DNA from 4 places in the Ruegeria sp. AU67 genome. Region 1 is predicted to be linked to each of the others. Evidence: riboswitches for the same ligand, from Rfam matches in the RefSeq annotation. Region 1 holds a riboswitch; each other region holds the start of a gene.
What was found. Region 1 has a riboswitch for cobalamin ahead of DK510_RS02170 (hypothetical protein). Riboswitches for the same ligand answer to the same signal wherever they lie in the genome.
Positions count from the first base shown of each region.

Region 2: it holds a riboswitch for cobalamin, as region 1 does, so the genes downstream of both, DK510_RS22035 (DUF1636 domain-containing protein) here and DK510_RS02170 (hypothetical protein) in region 1, are expected to answer to the same signal.
Region 3: it holds a riboswitch for cobalamin, as region 1 does, so the genes downstream of both, DK510_RS02975 (metal ABC transporter ATP-binding protein) here and DK510_RS02170 (hypothetical protein) in region 1, are expected to answer to the same signal.
Region 4: it holds a riboswitch for cobalamin, as region 1 does, so the genes downstream of both, DK510_RS04640 (DUF1636 family protein) here and DK510_RS02170 (hypothetical protein) in region 1, are expected to answer to the same signal.

Region 1 is NZ_OMPH01000006.1:145,004-149,084, reverse strand. It holds gene rsgA (ribosome small subunit-dependent GTPase A) at 1-868, shown strand, start outside; gene DK510_RS02175 (serine aminopeptidase domain-containing protein) at 877-1,734, opposite strand; cobalamin riboswitch at 1,879-2,099, shown strand; gene DK510_RS02170 (hypothetical protein) at 2,183-2,590, shown strand; gene DK510_RS02165 (dual specificity protein phosphatase family protein) at 2,598-3,095, opposite strand; gene DK510_RS02160 (DNA polymerase III subunit gamma/tau) at 3,253-4,081, shown strand, end outside.
Region 2 is NZ_OMPH01000041.1:83,124-87,204, reverse strand. It holds gene cobN (cobaltochelatase subunit CobN) at 1-743, opposite strand, end outside; gene cobW (cobalamin biosynthesis protein CobW) at 747-1,802, opposite strand; gene DK510_RS22035 (DUF1636 domain-containing protein) at 1,799-2,188, opposite strand; cobalamin riboswitch at 2,272-2,482, opposite strand; tRNA gene DK510_RS22030 (tRNA-Cys) at 2,768-2,841, opposite strand; gene DK510_RS22025 (protein-L-isoaspartate O-methyltransferase) at 3,069-3,722, shown strand; gene DK510_RS22020 (TolC family outer membrane protein) at 3,818-4,081, shown strand, end outside.
Region 3 is NZ_OMPH01000010.1:10,180-14,260, reverse strand. It holds gene DK510_RS02980 (metal ABC transporter permease) at 1-646, opposite strand, end outside; gene DK510_RS02975 (metal ABC transporter ATP-binding protein) at 639-1,487, opposite strand; cobalamin riboswitch at 1,626-1,837, opposite strand; gene DK510_RS02970 (MSMEG_1061 family FMN-dependent PPOX-type flavoprotein) at 2,345-2,986, shown strand; gene DK510_RS23575 (GFA family protein) at 3,096-3,416, opposite strand; gene DK510_RS02960 (hypothetical protein) at 3,661-4,020, opposite strand.
Region 4 is NZ_OMPH01000011.1:349,757-353,837, reverse strand. It holds gene DK510_RS04650 (ABC transporter substrate-binding protein) at 1-400, opposite strand, end outside; gene DK510_RS04645 (ABC transporter ATP-binding protein) at 411-1,196, opposite strand; gene DK510_RS04640 (DUF1636 family protein) at 1,193-1,549, opposite strand; cobalamin riboswitch at 1,650-1,858, opposite strand; gene DK510_RS04635 (bifunctional enoyl-CoA hydratase/phosphate acetyltransferase) at 2,006-3,445, shown strand; gene DK510_RS04630 (acetate/propionate family kinase) at 3,438-4,081, shown strand, end outside.

The sequences.
Region 1 (4,081 bases):
GACGGGCGACTTTGCCGTCGGCGACTGGGTATTGGCGGATGATCAAAACCGCGTTCAACAACTGCTGGAACGCCGCAGCCTTTTGAAACGCCGCGCCGCCGGAACTGGGGCCGAGGCCCAGTTGATCGCCGCCAATGTGGATGTGCTGTTCATCGTCAGTTCCTGCAATGCCGACTTCAATCTGGCCCGGCTGGAACGATATTTGGCTTTGGCTCATCAGGCCGGGTGCTATCCGGTCGTCATACTAACCAAGGCCGATACCTGCACCGGTCCTGACAAATACTCCAAAGCGGCCGTGTCGCTGTCTCCGTTTCTGACCGTGCTGGCAATCAATGCTTTGGATGCCATGGACGTTCAGCAAGTACTGTCCTGGTGCCCTGCTGGACAGACCGCTGCATTGGTTGGCTCATCCGGTGTCGGCAAGACAACATTGGTCAACGCCATGACTGGTCTGGATGAGGCAACGTCTGGCATTCGCGAGGGCGACGCGCGCGGGCGGCACACGACAACTGCCCGCGCGTTGCATCCGATGCAGAACGGAGGCTGGCTGGTCGATACACCCGGCATGCGGGCTTTGCGGTTGCTGGATGCACAAGATGGCGTCGATGAGGTCTTTTCCGACATTCTGGAATTGGCCCAAACCTGCCGCTTTTCCGATTGTCAGCATCAGGCCGAGCCGGGATGCGCTGTGCAGGATGCGATTTCCACCGGATCCCTTGACACAGAGCGGCTAGAGCGTTGGCGAAAACTGCGGCGCGAGGATGAGAGGAACTCGGAAACCGTGGCGCAGTCTCGTGCGCGCGACAAGGCCTTTGGTAAGATGGTACGATCGGTGATGCAGGACAAGAAATCCCGAAAAAAGCTGTAAGTACCGGCTCAGGCGATCAACCGGGGCCATATGGCCGCATTTCGGCGCGCAAATGCGCCGATGTGACCGACCTCGGCCAATCCAAAGTCTTTCGGCGACAACTGATGCCGGCGGGCTTTGGGACCGTAAAGATCGGCCAAGCGCCAAACCGCGTTCGGGGGCACCACCTGATCATCGTCCATTGTGAACAGATCGACGGGTGTTTCCGACGCAGCCCAACGGGCGTCTGGAAGGCTTTTGCCGATTTCCGGCACGTAGCTCAGCGCAGCGGTGCACCATTTGCGCCACTGCCAGTAGACACGTGCCGGAAGGTCCGAGCCGAACCCAAGTGCCTTGCCCGGCAGGTATCCCAATGCCTTAACCAGCAATGGCGGGTGGGCATACCAGAACATTGTCGCCAGTGCGCGATACGGCCAGGGGTGGTCGGATACCGTCACCAAACCTGAACAGACACAGATCATCCGGTCGATTTGTTCGATATCCGGCTGAATTGGCCCCAGCATTCCACCCACCGAATGGCCAATGCTCCACTGCTGGGCGGCGGGAAATCTGCGCCGCATTTCGGCGCGAGCAGCGGGCATGTCGATCAACGCCCAGTCAGCCATCGTGGCCTGCGAATCGCGCAGGCGCCCGCGTAGAGAGTGGCCAAAATCGCGATAGTCATAGGTCAGACAGGCCATACCCTGTTCTTCCACCAACCACCGCGCAAAATGCTGGTAATAGTCGCGCGGTACGCCTGTGGCTGCATGGACTACAACCGCCACATCAGGTGCCGAGGCAGGCATATACAGCCGTGCCGACAGTTCGGCCTCTCCGGCAGAAAACGTGAAATCTTCGGTCAAAACGACCGGAGTGTTGTCCAACATGGTGCCCTCGCAAGCATCTGAACTATTCGGTTCACATATGGCATATCGGCGCTTTTGCGCGACTAGAGTCAACAGATTTTCAAAGTGACCAAGCGTCCACTTGAACGATGGGAAACAGCCCGCTTGACTCAAGCCACCTACAACCGCTAGCGATGAGGTGATGGTTCTCGTCCTTATTTTGGGGCGGGATGAAAAGGGAACTCGGTGCGGTCCAGCCCGGCAAAGCCGGAACAGACCAAGGCCGCGACTGCCCCCGCAACTGTAAGCGGTAAGCAATGCCGAAATACCACTGGCCGAAAGGCTGGGAAGGTCGGCAAAGCAATGACCCGCAAGTCAGGAGACCTGCCATCAAAGTAAAAACCGAAATTCGGGCGGGGTGTCCGGGCAGGCCTTCAGTACGCTGAGTTCCCTGTTCCACGTCCCCCGCTCTCCGCGCGGAGGGCGCATTATGATCTGGAAGACAACGACCCACGAGTTCACCGCCACCCTGTGCCAGAAAACGGGGAAAACCTGCCCCGCATTGGCACAAATGGCTCGGGCCTTGGCCGAGGCGATGGCAACAGCACAACCAATGACGACCAGCGAATTTGAGGTGGACGGCTCCAGCGAACTGACCCATTGCGATGAGGGGTGCACCGCAAGGTTTCGCGCCAGCCCGGCCCGGATCAGGGTCTATTGCGGGGCAAACACAGGCGACTCAGCCGACACGTTGGACGAATACGCCGATATGATGTTCGGCCCTGACTTTTCCACTCTGCCTGCTGGTGTTTTGGCGGCCTTGCCTTGCGCCATGCTTCAGGCATCGGCCCTTGCACCGCGTCCATCGCATCAGGTTGTTCAACAAGCCACGGCCTGATCCTAGTTCACTGATCGCTCTGGGCCGGTTTCATGGCCCAAGCCATCTGCTCATCCGTTTCCACCGCGCATGGTCGGGCCAAGCGCAGCCGGTTTAGCGCGTGGTTTGGATCTTCGCCGCTTTCCACCATGAGCCTCAGCGCGACCATCCCCGACCGCCCACAACCGCCCCGGCAATGCACCAGCACGCGTCCACCGTCGGACAGCACCTGCCGGGCGGCTGCGCTGGCTTGGGGCCAAAGAGTTTCGATTGGCAGGGGCGGCGTGCCAAAATCCTCGACCGGAAGATGCATCCAGGTAGCGGGTCTGCTTTGAACGTCTCGACCAAAACCGCCTGCACCGACCTGCCGCATCTCGGCCTCGGTGGTCATTGAAATCACCAGATCGGGGTTCCAGTCCTGTATCACCCTCAGATCGTCCACATACCCACCGCCGCCGCCAGGCAAGGGGGACAGCGCCAAGGTGCCTGAGCCAACAGGCAGCGCGTAGATTGCAAATTTTGCCAAAGCTTAAGCTCCTACTGCCACCAGCCCACCAAATTTTGACAGCCGGTTTATCCCGCTTACAGACGCGGTCCAAACCGAAATTCCACAAAGCCTGCTGTGGACGCGGGCGGCCCGGGTCTCTACGCTGCATTTCTGACACGAATCTGACAGAGCAGACATGACCGAAACGCCCAGCCCCGCCTATCAGGTTCTTGCCCGCAAGTACCGCCCTGAAACCTTTGCAGATCTGGTTGGACAGGACGCAATGGTGCGCACGCTGAAAAACGCGTTCGAAGCGGATCGGATCGCGCAGGCCTTTATCATGACCGGTATTCGCGGCACCGGCAAAACCACCACTGCCCGGATTATCGCCAAAGGTATGAACTGCATCGGTCCCGATGGTGAAGGCAAACCAACGACCGAACCTTGTGGCCAGTGCGAGCATTGCATCGCCATCATGGAAGGACGCCATGTCGACGTGATGGAGATGGACGCCGCCAGCCGAACCGGCGTGAACGACATCCGCGAGATCATCGACAGTGTCCGCTACCGCGCCGCCAGCGCGCGCTACAAGATCTATATCATCGACGAAGTTCACATGCTGTCGACCAGCGCCTTCAATGCACTGCTCAAAACACTCGAGGAACCGCCCGAGCATGTGAAGTTCATCTTTGCGACGACCGAAATTCGCAAGGTGCCGGTGACTGTGCTGTCCCGCTGCCAGCGGTTCGACCTGCGCCGAATCGAACCCGAAGACATGATCGGTTTGCTCAACAAAATCGCCGCAGCTGAAAACGCACAGATCGCAGAAGACGCGCTTGCTTTGATCACACGCGCGGCCGAAGGCTCTGCGCGCGATGCGACCTCGCTGTTGGATCAAGCGATCTCACATGGTGCAGGGGAAACAAGCGCCGATCAGGTTCGGGCAATGTTGGGCCTTGCAGATCGCGGGCGCGTTCTGGATCTGATGGACATGATTTTGCGTGGCGATGCGGCTGGGGCATTGA
Region 2 (4,081 bases), on a different contig from region 1:
GCGGCAAGCGGGGCTTTCAGCGAAGGCGCGAACAAGCCAACCGCTTCGAAGCCTCGCTCTCGCAACCGGCGGATCAGCGCTGCGACCGGGGCGGTGTCCGCCGACGTCAGATATGCTCGGTAGAAGGTTACGAAGATGCGCTTTGCGTCGCCCAAAAACGCCCTATCTATTGGGATCACACCACGATCCGGGCACCATGCGCCGCATTCCGGCAGGGCCTTTGCCCCCATCACCGGCCCGGCATAAAGCCCCGCCGCAAGCGCCAATTGCGCCAAGGCCGCTTGCGCGGCGACTTCGCCGCCGATGTCACACAGATGTGCAAGCCGCCGCAAAGTCGAAACGGGTAGGGTGGAGTAGTCATCCAGACGCGTGTCCTCGCGCCCGTCGGCGGGTAGGACGGCCAGCGCGACGCCCTTGGCCTGTGCGAGCGCCAGAACTTGCTGCAAGCCGTAGGACCAGTAAGGGACACCGCCGATCAGGCGGATCAGGATGCCCTTAGCCCCCTCAAGCGTTTGCTCGACATAGGTGTCGACGGACAGCGGGTGCTTCAACGCGGTCAGGTTGGCGAGCCGCATCGTCGGCATGCGACCTTCGGACCCGCCACCGCGATGCCATCCTGCCGCGAAAGCGCCAAGGTCGCTGTCCGAAAAGGATAGCACCACCAGATCCGCCGGGCTCTGACCCAGATCGGTCGGGGTTTCGGTCTCTTCTAACCCGTGGCTTTCGCGGAAGACGACGTGCATGGCTTACTCGGCGGCCTCGGTCACACCCACGAGGATATCGCGGATTGCGGCCTCATTGATGTCGTCATGCTCGGCAATGACCACCAGACGCGAGCGGCGCTCTTCGCCGGGCTCCCACGGCCGGTCATACTGGTGACGTACGCGGGCACCAACGGCCTGCACCAGCAGACGCATAGGTTTGCCCTGAACGGCGGCATAGCCTTTGACGCGCAGAATGTTCAGATCATTGGCCAGACGTTCGATATTGGCGACCAGTTCCGCCGGGTCGGTTTGTTCGGGCAACTCGACGATGATGCTTTCGAAATCGTCGTGTTCGTGGTCGTGGTGGCCGTCGTGATGCGACGGGCGCGCGTCCATGTCATCCTCGGCGGCGGCTTCGAGGCCCAATACGACGCGGACGTCCACGGCGCCTTCGGCGACTTCCACTACGGGCAGGGGGCGGGGAGCTTCGTCGGCGATGATCCCTTTGGCCTTCACCACGCCTTCGGGGCCAGCCAGATCGGGCTTGGTCAGCAGGATGATATCCGCGCAGGAGATCTGATCCTCGAACACCTCAGACAGGGGCGTTTCGTGGTCGATCGAGTCGTCAGCCAGGCGCTGGGCGTCCACGGCTTCGACATTTGGTGCGAAACGCCCAGCGGCGACGGCCTCGGCGTCCGCCAGAGCGATCACACCATCAACGGTGATTTTCGAGCGGATATCGGGCCAATCAAACGCCTTGAGCAGCGGTTTGGGCAGGGCGAGACCGGACGTTTCGATCAGGATGTGATCGGGGCGCGGCTCCAGCGCCATCAGCGCCTCAATGGTCGGGATGAAATCATCGGCTACGGTGCAGCAGATGCAGCCATTCGCCAGTTCCATGATGTTTTCCGCCGGGCAATCCGGAATGGCGCAGGATTTCAGAATATCGCCATCCACACCCACATCACCAAATTCGTTGACGATAACGGCCAGGCGCTTGCCCTGCGGATTCTGCATCAGGTGCTTTACCAGGGTGGTTTTGCCCGAGCCCAGAAAGCCGGTGATCACAGTGACGGGGAGTTTTTCAAGGTTGCTCATTTCAGGGCTCCAATCGGGGGAATGCGGGCCGCACAGTTTTTGCGGAAATGTTCGGGGCGTTCGCGCCATTTCACCAGACCGTCTTCAGCGGCCAGATACTTGGTGACGCCTTCAACGATGGTCTCGACATGGTCAGTCTCGTCGAGGTTTTCATAAACGAAGGTCCATCGGGACGGGCCGCCACGCAAAACGATCGAGCATCCCTGATCACAGTTCGACAGACATTCCACCGGTTTCAGGTCGACGCCGTCCGGCAAGCCAGCCTGTTCAAGTGCTTTATGCAGCAAAGTGCCAGGTCGCTGGGCGTCATCTTCGATAGGTAGCCCACGGCGGCATGTCGTGCAGACCAGCAACTCGACTGGTGCGGTCTCGGTCACGTCTCTCATCCCCCTCATCCTTTATACGGGGGACGGGGTTTCATGCGGGCCACGCGTCTGCACATGGACCCGACACCGGAACACCCCGCCCGGTTTCAACTTCGGGTGCTGGCAGGTCTCCCGGCTTGCGGATGTCAGAGGCGAGCCTCTGTTGGATGTCCCGCCTTCCCGGCCTATTAGGCCAGTGGCTTTGGGCACCCTCTCCGGTCACGGTCGCGGGGGCGGCTGTGCTTGGCGGAATAACCGCTGGCACATTCCCTTTTCATCCATCCGGGGATGGACACCAACGCATGCGACATGCGGCACGGGCAGGGGCTTGTCAAGCACGACTGGGGTTTGAAAACCCGCTACGTCAGAAAAGCGACTTGCCGAAGTCAGTCAGCGGCATCCGATGCGATCCGATCACGCAGCGAGGCGCAATTCAGCCCGGCCGTCGCAGATGATTCAGCACTTCTCAGTTTGGCAATCAAGTAGTGCGGTTGTGTAAATGGAATCGCTGGACCCGCAATCGCAACATGCATCTGATACTGAACTTTAGGCGTCCGAAATTGCGAAAGCAGCGCAGAAAGCTAAGTGCTTGGAAATAAATGGAGGCGAGTACCGGAATCGAACCGGTGTACACGGATTTGCAATCCGCTGCGTCACCACTCCGCCAACTCGCCTTTTCAAGTAAAATCAAATACTTGCCGTGGTGTGACCGGCGTTTTAGCAGCTTTCGACAGGAGCGTCCAGAGGGGGGAGCGCAATTTTCAGGGCCGGGTGCCAACTTAGTCTTTGGTTGCGACGTTGTATCTTGTGAAGATTGGAAAGTTTCCGTGTCTGGACCGTTGCCGGTTTTTCAAGGATGTGGCAGAACTCAATCACCCAAGGGAGCAAGATGAGCGATCCAATGACAGATTTCGCAGCCCGCCGCCGGACGATGGTCGATACGCAGATACGTCCTTCTGATGTCACGAAGTTTCCCATCATAGACGCGATGCTGACCGTCAAGCGCGAGAATTTCGTGCCGGACGCGCAGCGCGAAGCGGCATATGTCGAGGGATTGATCGAACTGGGTGATGGGCGCTGCATGTTGGAGCCGCGGACCTTGGCTAAGATGCTGGACATATTAAATATCTCCAACGACGAGTCGGTTTTGGATATTGCTCCAACCTTGGGGTATTCGACCGCTGTTGCCGCGCGCATGGCACAGCTGGTTATTGCCGTAGAGGAAGATGAAAATCTGGCGGCCGAATCTCAGACTATCCTGATGGAGGCGGAGGCAGACAATGCGATTGTCCATGTCGGCCCGCTTGAACAAGGTGCCCCCGAACATGGGCCCTATGACGTGATAATGGTCCAGGGTGGTGTGGAACAGGTTCCGGATGCGTTGATCGCGCAACTTAAGGACCATGGGCGAATTGCGTGCCTTTTTGTCCAAGGTGCACTGGGGATCGTTCGTATCGGCCATAAATCTGGGGGTCGGGTGACCTGGCGGGACGCGTTTAATGCCAATGCACCGATTTTGCAGGCATTTTCCACGGACCGTGTATTTTCGCTATAGTTTGATAGCTGATTTTTCTGCCGCCTTGATTAGTTTAACGCAAACGCGCAAACTATCGGCAGAGCAGAGTAATTTCGATTTGAGAGGATTTCGTTATGGGTTCTATGGCGGGAGGGAAGCTGGTCAAAGCGCTGGCGCTGACTGCGGGGGTCGCACTTAGCTTTGTACCAGGACGGGCCGTTTGGGCCGACAACATAACTGACGCATTCATTGGCGCCTACAATACCAGCGGGTTGCTTGAACAGAACCGCGCATTGTTGCGCGCGGCCGACGAAGACGTGGCAATCGCATTGTCGGCGCTTCGTCCGATCATCAATTGGACGGTTGCGATCAGCAGCGACTACACACGTCGCAACATC
Region 3 (4,081 bases), on a different contig from region 1:
GCGCTGCGGTCGCAGGCAGGATCATCAAGCCAACGGCCATCAACGTGCCCAGCGTTTTGAATGCAGCCAGCAGGTTCAGAACCAGCAGCAGCATAAAACCCTGATCAACCAGCCACGGTCGGCGGGTCTGAGTTTCGAAGAAAACCGGATCGCAGGTGCTGACAATCAGCGGACGAAGCAGAACGGCGAATGCCAACAATGTGACTGTCGCCACCCCTCCGACAAGGATCATCGACGCGTCGTCGATCCCAAGGATTGATCCAAACAGGAAGCTTTTTAGTGGAACTGCGGACCCTGCTGCAGACAGGATAAAGATACCCACCGCCAATGCGATCAGATACAGCGAGGCAAGGCTGGCATCGCTGCGCAGGATTGTCCGGCGTGCAAGAAAGGCGGTCAAAATGGCGACGCCAACACCCGCGATAAGCCCTCCGACCAGCAGTGACATGACTGACAAGCCCGCCGTGACAAAGCCGATGACGATGCCTGGCGTAATCGCGTGGGCCATGGCCTCACCAGCCAGCGATAGGCGACGCAGAACAAGAAATGCCCCCACCGGCGCGACCGAAGCCGACAAAACCGTGGTTGCCACAAAAGCGCGACGCATGAAGGCAAAGCTCCACATTTCGACGATCAGGTCATACATTGGCGTGCTCCGCTGTTGAATGGGTGCCACGGAACATCCAGGACGCCTGACTTTCCGAGAGGTATCCTTGTGCAACCAGCCGGTCTGGTGTCAGAACGTCATTCACCGGTCCGTGGGTCGCCTCTTGCCCGCCCAAAAGCAGCGCGTGGCTGCAATAATCCAGCACCGAGGAAAGATCGTGCACCACCAAAACCACCGCGCGCCCCTCATCGCGCCATCGGCGGATAATCGACAACAGATGTGCTTCGGTACTTTGGTCGACTGCGGCAAACGGTTCATCCAGCAGGATCAGCGGCGCGTCCTGCATGATAACCCGCGCGAACAGCGCACGCTGCAGTTGCCCACCTGATAGCATATGCAGAGGCCGGTCAGCGATATCCAGTACCCCGGCCTCATCCAGCGCGGCGGCCATCCGGTCGCGCGCGGCGGCGTCCAGCCCGGTACGATAACCAAACCCGCGCCATGCCCCCATAGCGGCAAGATCCCTCACACGGATGGGAAATCGGCGGTCGAACTCGGTCATCTGCGCCAGGTACCCGATGTCACCAGGACGGCCCTGCGGCCAAGTCAAACTGCCCGAGAGCGGATCCATCAAGCCCAGCAGCATCTTTACAAAAGTGCTCTTCCCCGACCCGTTTGCACCAAGAACGGCAAGTGTCGTTCCGGCCGCGATATCCATGGAGAGGCGGTGAAACAATGTCAGGTCGCGGTAGCCCAACGTCAGATCGCGGATTTGCAAAACGGCCGACATCAAATCACCGCGTAAATCGCGAGCCACAAGAGCGCCGACAGCGCCAGAGCCCCCGCGACCAGCACCGGAACGCTGAATTCTGTCAGACACTTACCTCTTTGGGTGTCAGCTTTTTGCAATGACAACGGCAACGCCTCCTGTGTTTGGACAGGGGCAAAGCGAGCGCAAGGTCGTGCACGGTACGGACCGCTTGAAACATTGTCATCTCCCTCTGGGACACCCCGCCCAGGTTCATAAATTTCGGATGGCAGGTCTCCTGACTTGCGGGTCTAAGCTATCCCGATCCTTCCCAGGCTATTGCCCAGTGGACGATCTCGGGTCGCTCGCCGCCTACAGTTGCGGGGGCAGTCACGGAATTGGCCTTTTTACAGAACCGCACCGTATTCCCTTTTATCCCTGACCGCAGAATACAGTCGGGAACCATCGCGAGGACAAAATACGAATTGATTTGATTCGACAAGAGCGCAAACCCGTGCGGGATGGCTATTCGTTCCAGTCACCGGTCGACCATGGAAGCCGCGCGGTAGACATGAGTCAACGGTGGATACTACACGAGACCGCTACTTACAGCTTCAGACGCGCGCCAACGGTCTTTTTGACTGTTTTTATTCTGCTTGGATTTTTTTGTTTGCGAGGGATGATTTGGGTCTTTGGCGTTGCAGGTTACTCGCCTGGCGGGGTGCAGATGTTAAGCGATTGATCTATTTTATCAATTGTTGTCTGAACGGGGTGTTATGGATTACCTGACGCTGGTTGCGGGAGGGCGCAACCGCCGTTGTCGAACGCAGTTAAAATGCATGATTAAAGCGTATTCCTTCTGAAAGCAGACGTTCCTATCAAAACACTTGTATGACCGCATTGAGCCCAAAGAAGACTGCCTTTCCGCAGCCGTTCTCGGTCTTGGCTCAATATGGTATGTTTGCCGTAGTCAGACGGAGATTGACCCTATGGATCGTGTTTTTGGACGCAGTGTTGACCATCATTTGACATCACCGCTTGAGCTGCGAGGAACGGAAAAGCCGTTTGACCATTGGGTCGACAACAAAGTGATCGACCACATTGACGAACTGGCCGAACGCTTCGTTGCGGCTTCGTCATTGGCGATCTTGTCTTCGACGCGTAAGGACGGCGTATTGGACATCACGCCCCGTGGCGACCCCGCTGGTTTCGTGAATGTCATAGACAAGAAACTCATCGCAATACCAGATCGCCCAGGGAACAATCGGTTGGATACCTTCGAGAATATATCCGAAAATCCAAACGTTGGCGTACTGTTCATTATACCAGGACACCGAGACACTCTGCGCGTCAGTGGAAAAGGAGCGGTGGTCAAGGACGCCAATTTGGGGCGACAACTTTCGGTCAACGGGCGGCCCTCGGATCTAATTCTACTCGTCCACGTGGAAAGGGTACTATGTCATTGCCCAAAGGCGTTCATCCGTGGAAAAGTCTGGCAATCGCAGGATTGGCCGGACACCTCTGATGTGCCCTCTCTCGCAGATATGATGAAGGTACACGGCGCTATGCCCGAGAGCGTCAAAGAGATTGCAAACGGCTGCGCAGAAGATGCAAAGCAAAATCTATACTAGAATTTGCGTTTCAATTCTCGAACGGCTACAAACGGCGCGCTCAACAAGGTCGGTTTCGTCCGCCTAGCCGACGTTGGCCGATTGCGCAGCGAACGGTGGGTTTAAGCCCCTAGCTGCTCTTAATGATCGTCGCCTTGTCCCAACTCTGCGCAGACTGGGCGTAGATAGATCTTTCCGGCTCGTAAATACTCGGATCGTCAAGTGAGGCTGCGTGGACGTAGACACGGTCGCCCATACGGCTGCTGTTTCTCGTAAGTTGTGATCCGCAATTCGGACAAAACCCGCTGAAAGTTGACTGTCCTGATCCTCCGGACATTTCATAGTTCTTTAAGTCAGCACTTATCCAGAAATCATCAATCGCGAGAGGGGTCATATCCGCGTGGCCCGACCCTGTTAACTGTTGGCAGTCACGGCAGTGGCAACGAAACATCGGAGCCTTGAGGCGCGTTCCCTCATACCGAACCAAACCGCACTTGCACCCTCCGGTCACACGTTCCGACATTTTCTATCCTCCATTTCTGAAAGTTAAGGGAGAATTGCCTCAATGTCAGCTTCGTCCCGCAAGGCGGACGTTGGCGCTTTGCAACGTTGGGTCTGCTATCCGTCCAAAAGCCGACATCTGACCAAATCAATCAGCTGACCGCGTTGAGTCCAGGGGTTATGATTCAGCCGTTTTACTTAGCAAGGTCACCAACGATGCCAACGGCGTCGACGACAGTCGAAAGATCATCAGAAACTTCCAAAATTTCATCGTTGACGCGTATGTAACGATTTCCTTTTCCTGGAGGTTTCAATTTCCAGTTGGAAAGGTCGCCGATGTCCGAGTAATCCAAGTCGGCGGGAAGTTTGGCTCCTCTTGTATAGCGCTTTATTTGCCCTGGCGGCACAGCTTTCTGACCCTTATCCGGCTTGCCATCCAACTGAACTTTCTTGTCTTTTGACTTCCCGCCTTTTTCTTTGGCGGAAGCCACATCGATGACGCCAACCATCAAGGTCAGGGCCAGCATCCAAACGAATACAGAATAGATCTTCACGCGGTGTTCCTTCAATTTCACTGAACTCATACTGTTGTTGCATTTGTTATATTTTCTTTGG
Region 4 (4,081 bases), on a different contig from region 1:
GGATCATCGTTTTGATGCCAAATGGCGCAAGCGTGTCGGGGGTCACGTCACCGCCCGGCTTCATCCCATAGTACCAGCCCGCAAAGAAAAGGTCGGGTTCGACAGCGACCAGATTTTCAACTGTCGGGTACTTAGGCGCAAGTTCCGGGATGTCGCCGCGCAGTGTGTCAAACTCGGGGCTGGTTTTGTACCAGCCAGTGATGCCCGTCAGGCCAACGACCTTGTCCTGCAAACCCAGCGCAAAGGCCATGTCGGTCATGTTCATGTCGTGTACGACCAGCCGCTCGGGTTGAGTTTCAAACACCAGCGGCTCGCCGCAATTGTCAACGGTTATCTCGCGCGCTGTTGCGGCACTTGCAATGCCAGTGATCAGTGCAGCGCACCAGAGAGTTTTGTTCATGTTATTTTTCCTAGTTTGAGGTAGTGGTTCTTCGGATATCCAGTGCCGGGATCATGCGGCCTTCGTGCTGAAAGCTAAGAAAATCGACACCAAACGTTTCACGGACCCTTTCGGGTGTCAGCACTTCGTGCACGGGGCCGAAACCGGTCAGACGCGTGGATTTCATCAACGCGACATGGGTCGCGAATTCCGGGATCATGACCAGATCATGGACGATCATGACCACCGTAATGCCCAGCTCGGCTACCAGCGACAGCATGCGTCCCTTGGCGTCCGGGTCCAGATGGTTCGTCGGCTCATCCAGGAACAAAAGCGACGGGTTTTGCGCCAGCGCCCTTGCGATATGAGCGCGCTGGCGTTCCCCGCCGGATAACACGGCCATCCGCTTGTCGGCGAGGGCGACGAGTCCGGTCAGCTTCAGGATGCGGTCCAATTCCAAGGCGTGCTCAGCCGCAGATCGATCGGCGCGGATGGGGATTTGCCCAAGGGCCACGTAATCGCGCAGAAACAAACGCCCGTCCGGCGATTCCTGCTGACTGACCACGGCGATCATTCGGGCGCGGTCCATCGCCGAAAGCTGCCGAAGGCTGCGCCCCTTTACCAAAACGTCCCCCAGCACAATCTCTTCACCGCCGCACAAAAGATTCAGCAGCGTTGTCTTACCCGCACCGTTTGGGCCGGCAATTGCCAGAGTGGCCCCTTCATTCAGTTCGAAATTGATGTTTTGCAGCAGTACGTCGCCGTTCAGGGCGTAATACTCCAGCCCGCGCGCCTCAAGGAAAGCTCCGCAGGTCATGCGCTTGTCTCCACTTTTAGCCGCGGCAGGCGCGCCAGAGTCTTTTCAAGAAGGGCAGGCGGGCGCTGCGTTGCGTTGGTCCACCCATCCGCGATGCGATAGTATTGATGTGCAAATTCGGCCAAAGCATCCACGTCCTCAGCCGATTGGATGTCACCGAAAAGGTACCGCGCTTTGTCGAATGCCTGAAACCCGACGGTTGTGGGACGACCGCAACCGGCCATACAGGAAACGCTTTGGATGTCAAAACTGGATGGAAGCTTGCTTGCAAGCGCAGCGCGCAATGAATCCGCCCGGTCAGAACCCTCGCAGGTCTCGCAAATCAGAAGGAAATGATCAGGACTGATCGACATGGCCCACTCCGCCTGTTGCCAAGCGCGGGCAGAAGGTGCCAATCATGTCATCACGTCTTAGACGTGTCATAAAGCCTCCTTCCAGGACGCCCCGCCCCGGGTTGGTTGAACATCGGATGGTAGGTCTCCTGACTTGCGGGTCGTGGCTTGGCCATCCTTCCCGACCCATTTGGGGTCAGTGGGTATTTGGCGTCGCTCACCGCTTACAGTTGCGGGGGCAGTCACGGACTTGGCGCTTGTTGGCAACCTCACCGTATTCCCTTTTCATCCCTTGGCGAACCATAGGGAACCATCGTGGGTGATGCTTGCCCGAGTTCCGATTTTGGGTCAAGCGATAATACTCAGCGCCCCACGCACAGAGGTCATTTGTCATTTGCCAATGATCTGACTACGCTGCGTTGCAGAAATGTAGCAACAAAGGCGGATATGTTCTGGTTCCGGGGGGGCGCACATCCAATGTTTGAAACAACGAACACGCATTCAAAAACAAAGCCGGTCGAGATGAAAACTCAAGAAAACAGAACCTATTCTCAACTGAAGGTAGGCGACAAGGCGCAGGTCACCCGATTGTGCACCGTGGACGACTTGTACGCGTTTGCCTCGGCTTCGGGTGACCACAACCCGCTGAATCTGGCGGCCTATGACGGAGATGGAGATGGGCGCCCCGAGGCTGTCGCGCCCGCCTTGTGGCCCGCGGGTCTGGTGGCTGCAGTCATCGGAAACATCTTACCAGGGGCCGGTACGCAAACACGTCGGGCGGACCTGAGTTTTCATGCTCCGGTTATGGCGGGCGAAGAACTGACCGCCTTTGTGGCTGTTACCGAAAAGCGTGAAGACGGCGACCTGACCTGTTCCGCCGAAGTGCGCCGGGTCGGGGATAACGCATTGATCCTCAGCGGTACCGTACAAGTCACGCCACCGTCGCGGCATTTGACCTTCGACTCGGTCGAGGTGCCGGGACTGATCGTTCAGCGTCACCGGCATTTCGACGCTTTGTTGGAAAAGGCACGTCCTCTGGACCCGATGCCCACAGCGATCGTCGCACCGGAAGAGGCGAATTCGCTGGGCGGGGCATTGCTTGCGTTGGAAAACAGCATCATTACTCCGATTTTGGTGGGCGACCCAGACAAAATCACCTCCGCTGCCACCCAGCTTGGGGCCGATTTGTCCGGAGTTGAAATCATTGAAGCGCGAGACCACGAAGTGGCCGCCCAACGCGCGGTCGGGCTGGTCGTTGAAGGTAAGGCCCGGATGTTGATGAAAGGTCACTTGCACACAGATGTCCTTCTACGCGCCGTTCTGCGCCGCGAAAACGGCCTGAGGACCGGGCGACGCTTGTCGCATGTGTTCGTCATGGACGTGCCGGGCATGTCCCGGCCTATCATGGTTACTGATGCGGCGGTGAATATCGCACCGGATCTCGAAACCAAGGCCGACATTGTTCAGAATGCCATCCATCTTGCGCATTCTATTGGCATCGAGATGCCCAAGGTTGGCGTCTTATCAGCGGTTGAGACCATCAACCCGCATTTACCGTCGTCTGTCGATGCCGCGCTGTTGTCGAAAATGGCCGAGCGTGGACAGATCACCGGCGGGCTGGTCGATGGCCCCTTGGCTATGGACAACGCGGTTGATCTGAACGCGGCGCGGACAAAAGGCATCACCTCACCAGTCGCAGGGGTCGCAGATATTCTGGTTGTTCCGAATATCGAAGCCGGCAACATGGTAGCCAAACAGCTTACATATATCTCTCATGCCGAGGCTGCCGGCGTTGTGATAGGTGCTGCGGCACCGATTATCCTGACATCTCGGGCAGATGATGATGCTTCGCGGCTGGCGTCTTGTGCTGTCGCGGCGCTGCATGCAATTGCGAATGAAGGCAAAATCCATGGCTGAACATGTTCTGGCGCTGAATGCCGGGTCGTCCTCCTTGAAATTCGCGTTGTACGAACTGGTCGAGGATCGCCGCCCCAGTATGCGCTGGCGCGGTCAAATCGAGAGGTTGGGGGATGCCCCACGTCTATTGGCCCAATCGGCGGGGGGGCGATCTGTCGACCGCCAGCTGTCTGGGGCTAAAACTCATGACGAGGCCATCAATGCGTTTCTTGAACTTACCCGCGAATACCTGCCGGACATTCACGTCCGGGCCGTGGGCCACCGCGTCGTTCACGGCGGACCAGTCTATTCGGAACCTGTCGTGGTGGACGAGCACGTCTTTGATACGCTAAACGGTTTCATTCCCTTCGCGCCTTTGCACCAACCCTACAGCCTTACGGGTATCAAGGCGGCCGCGGTAGCCTTTCCGGGTACCACCCAGATTGCGTGCTTCGATACCGCGTTTCACAGGACACACCCTTGGGTGAATGATACCTTCGCATTGCCTCAAAGATTCTACGAAAAGGGCGTTCGCAGATACGGGTTTCACGGGCTGAGCTATGACTACGTCTCGCAAAAGTTGAAAGAAATTGCGCCGGGTTTGTACGACGGCCGCGTCGTCATTGCGCATTTGGGAAATGGCGCGTCGATGTGTGC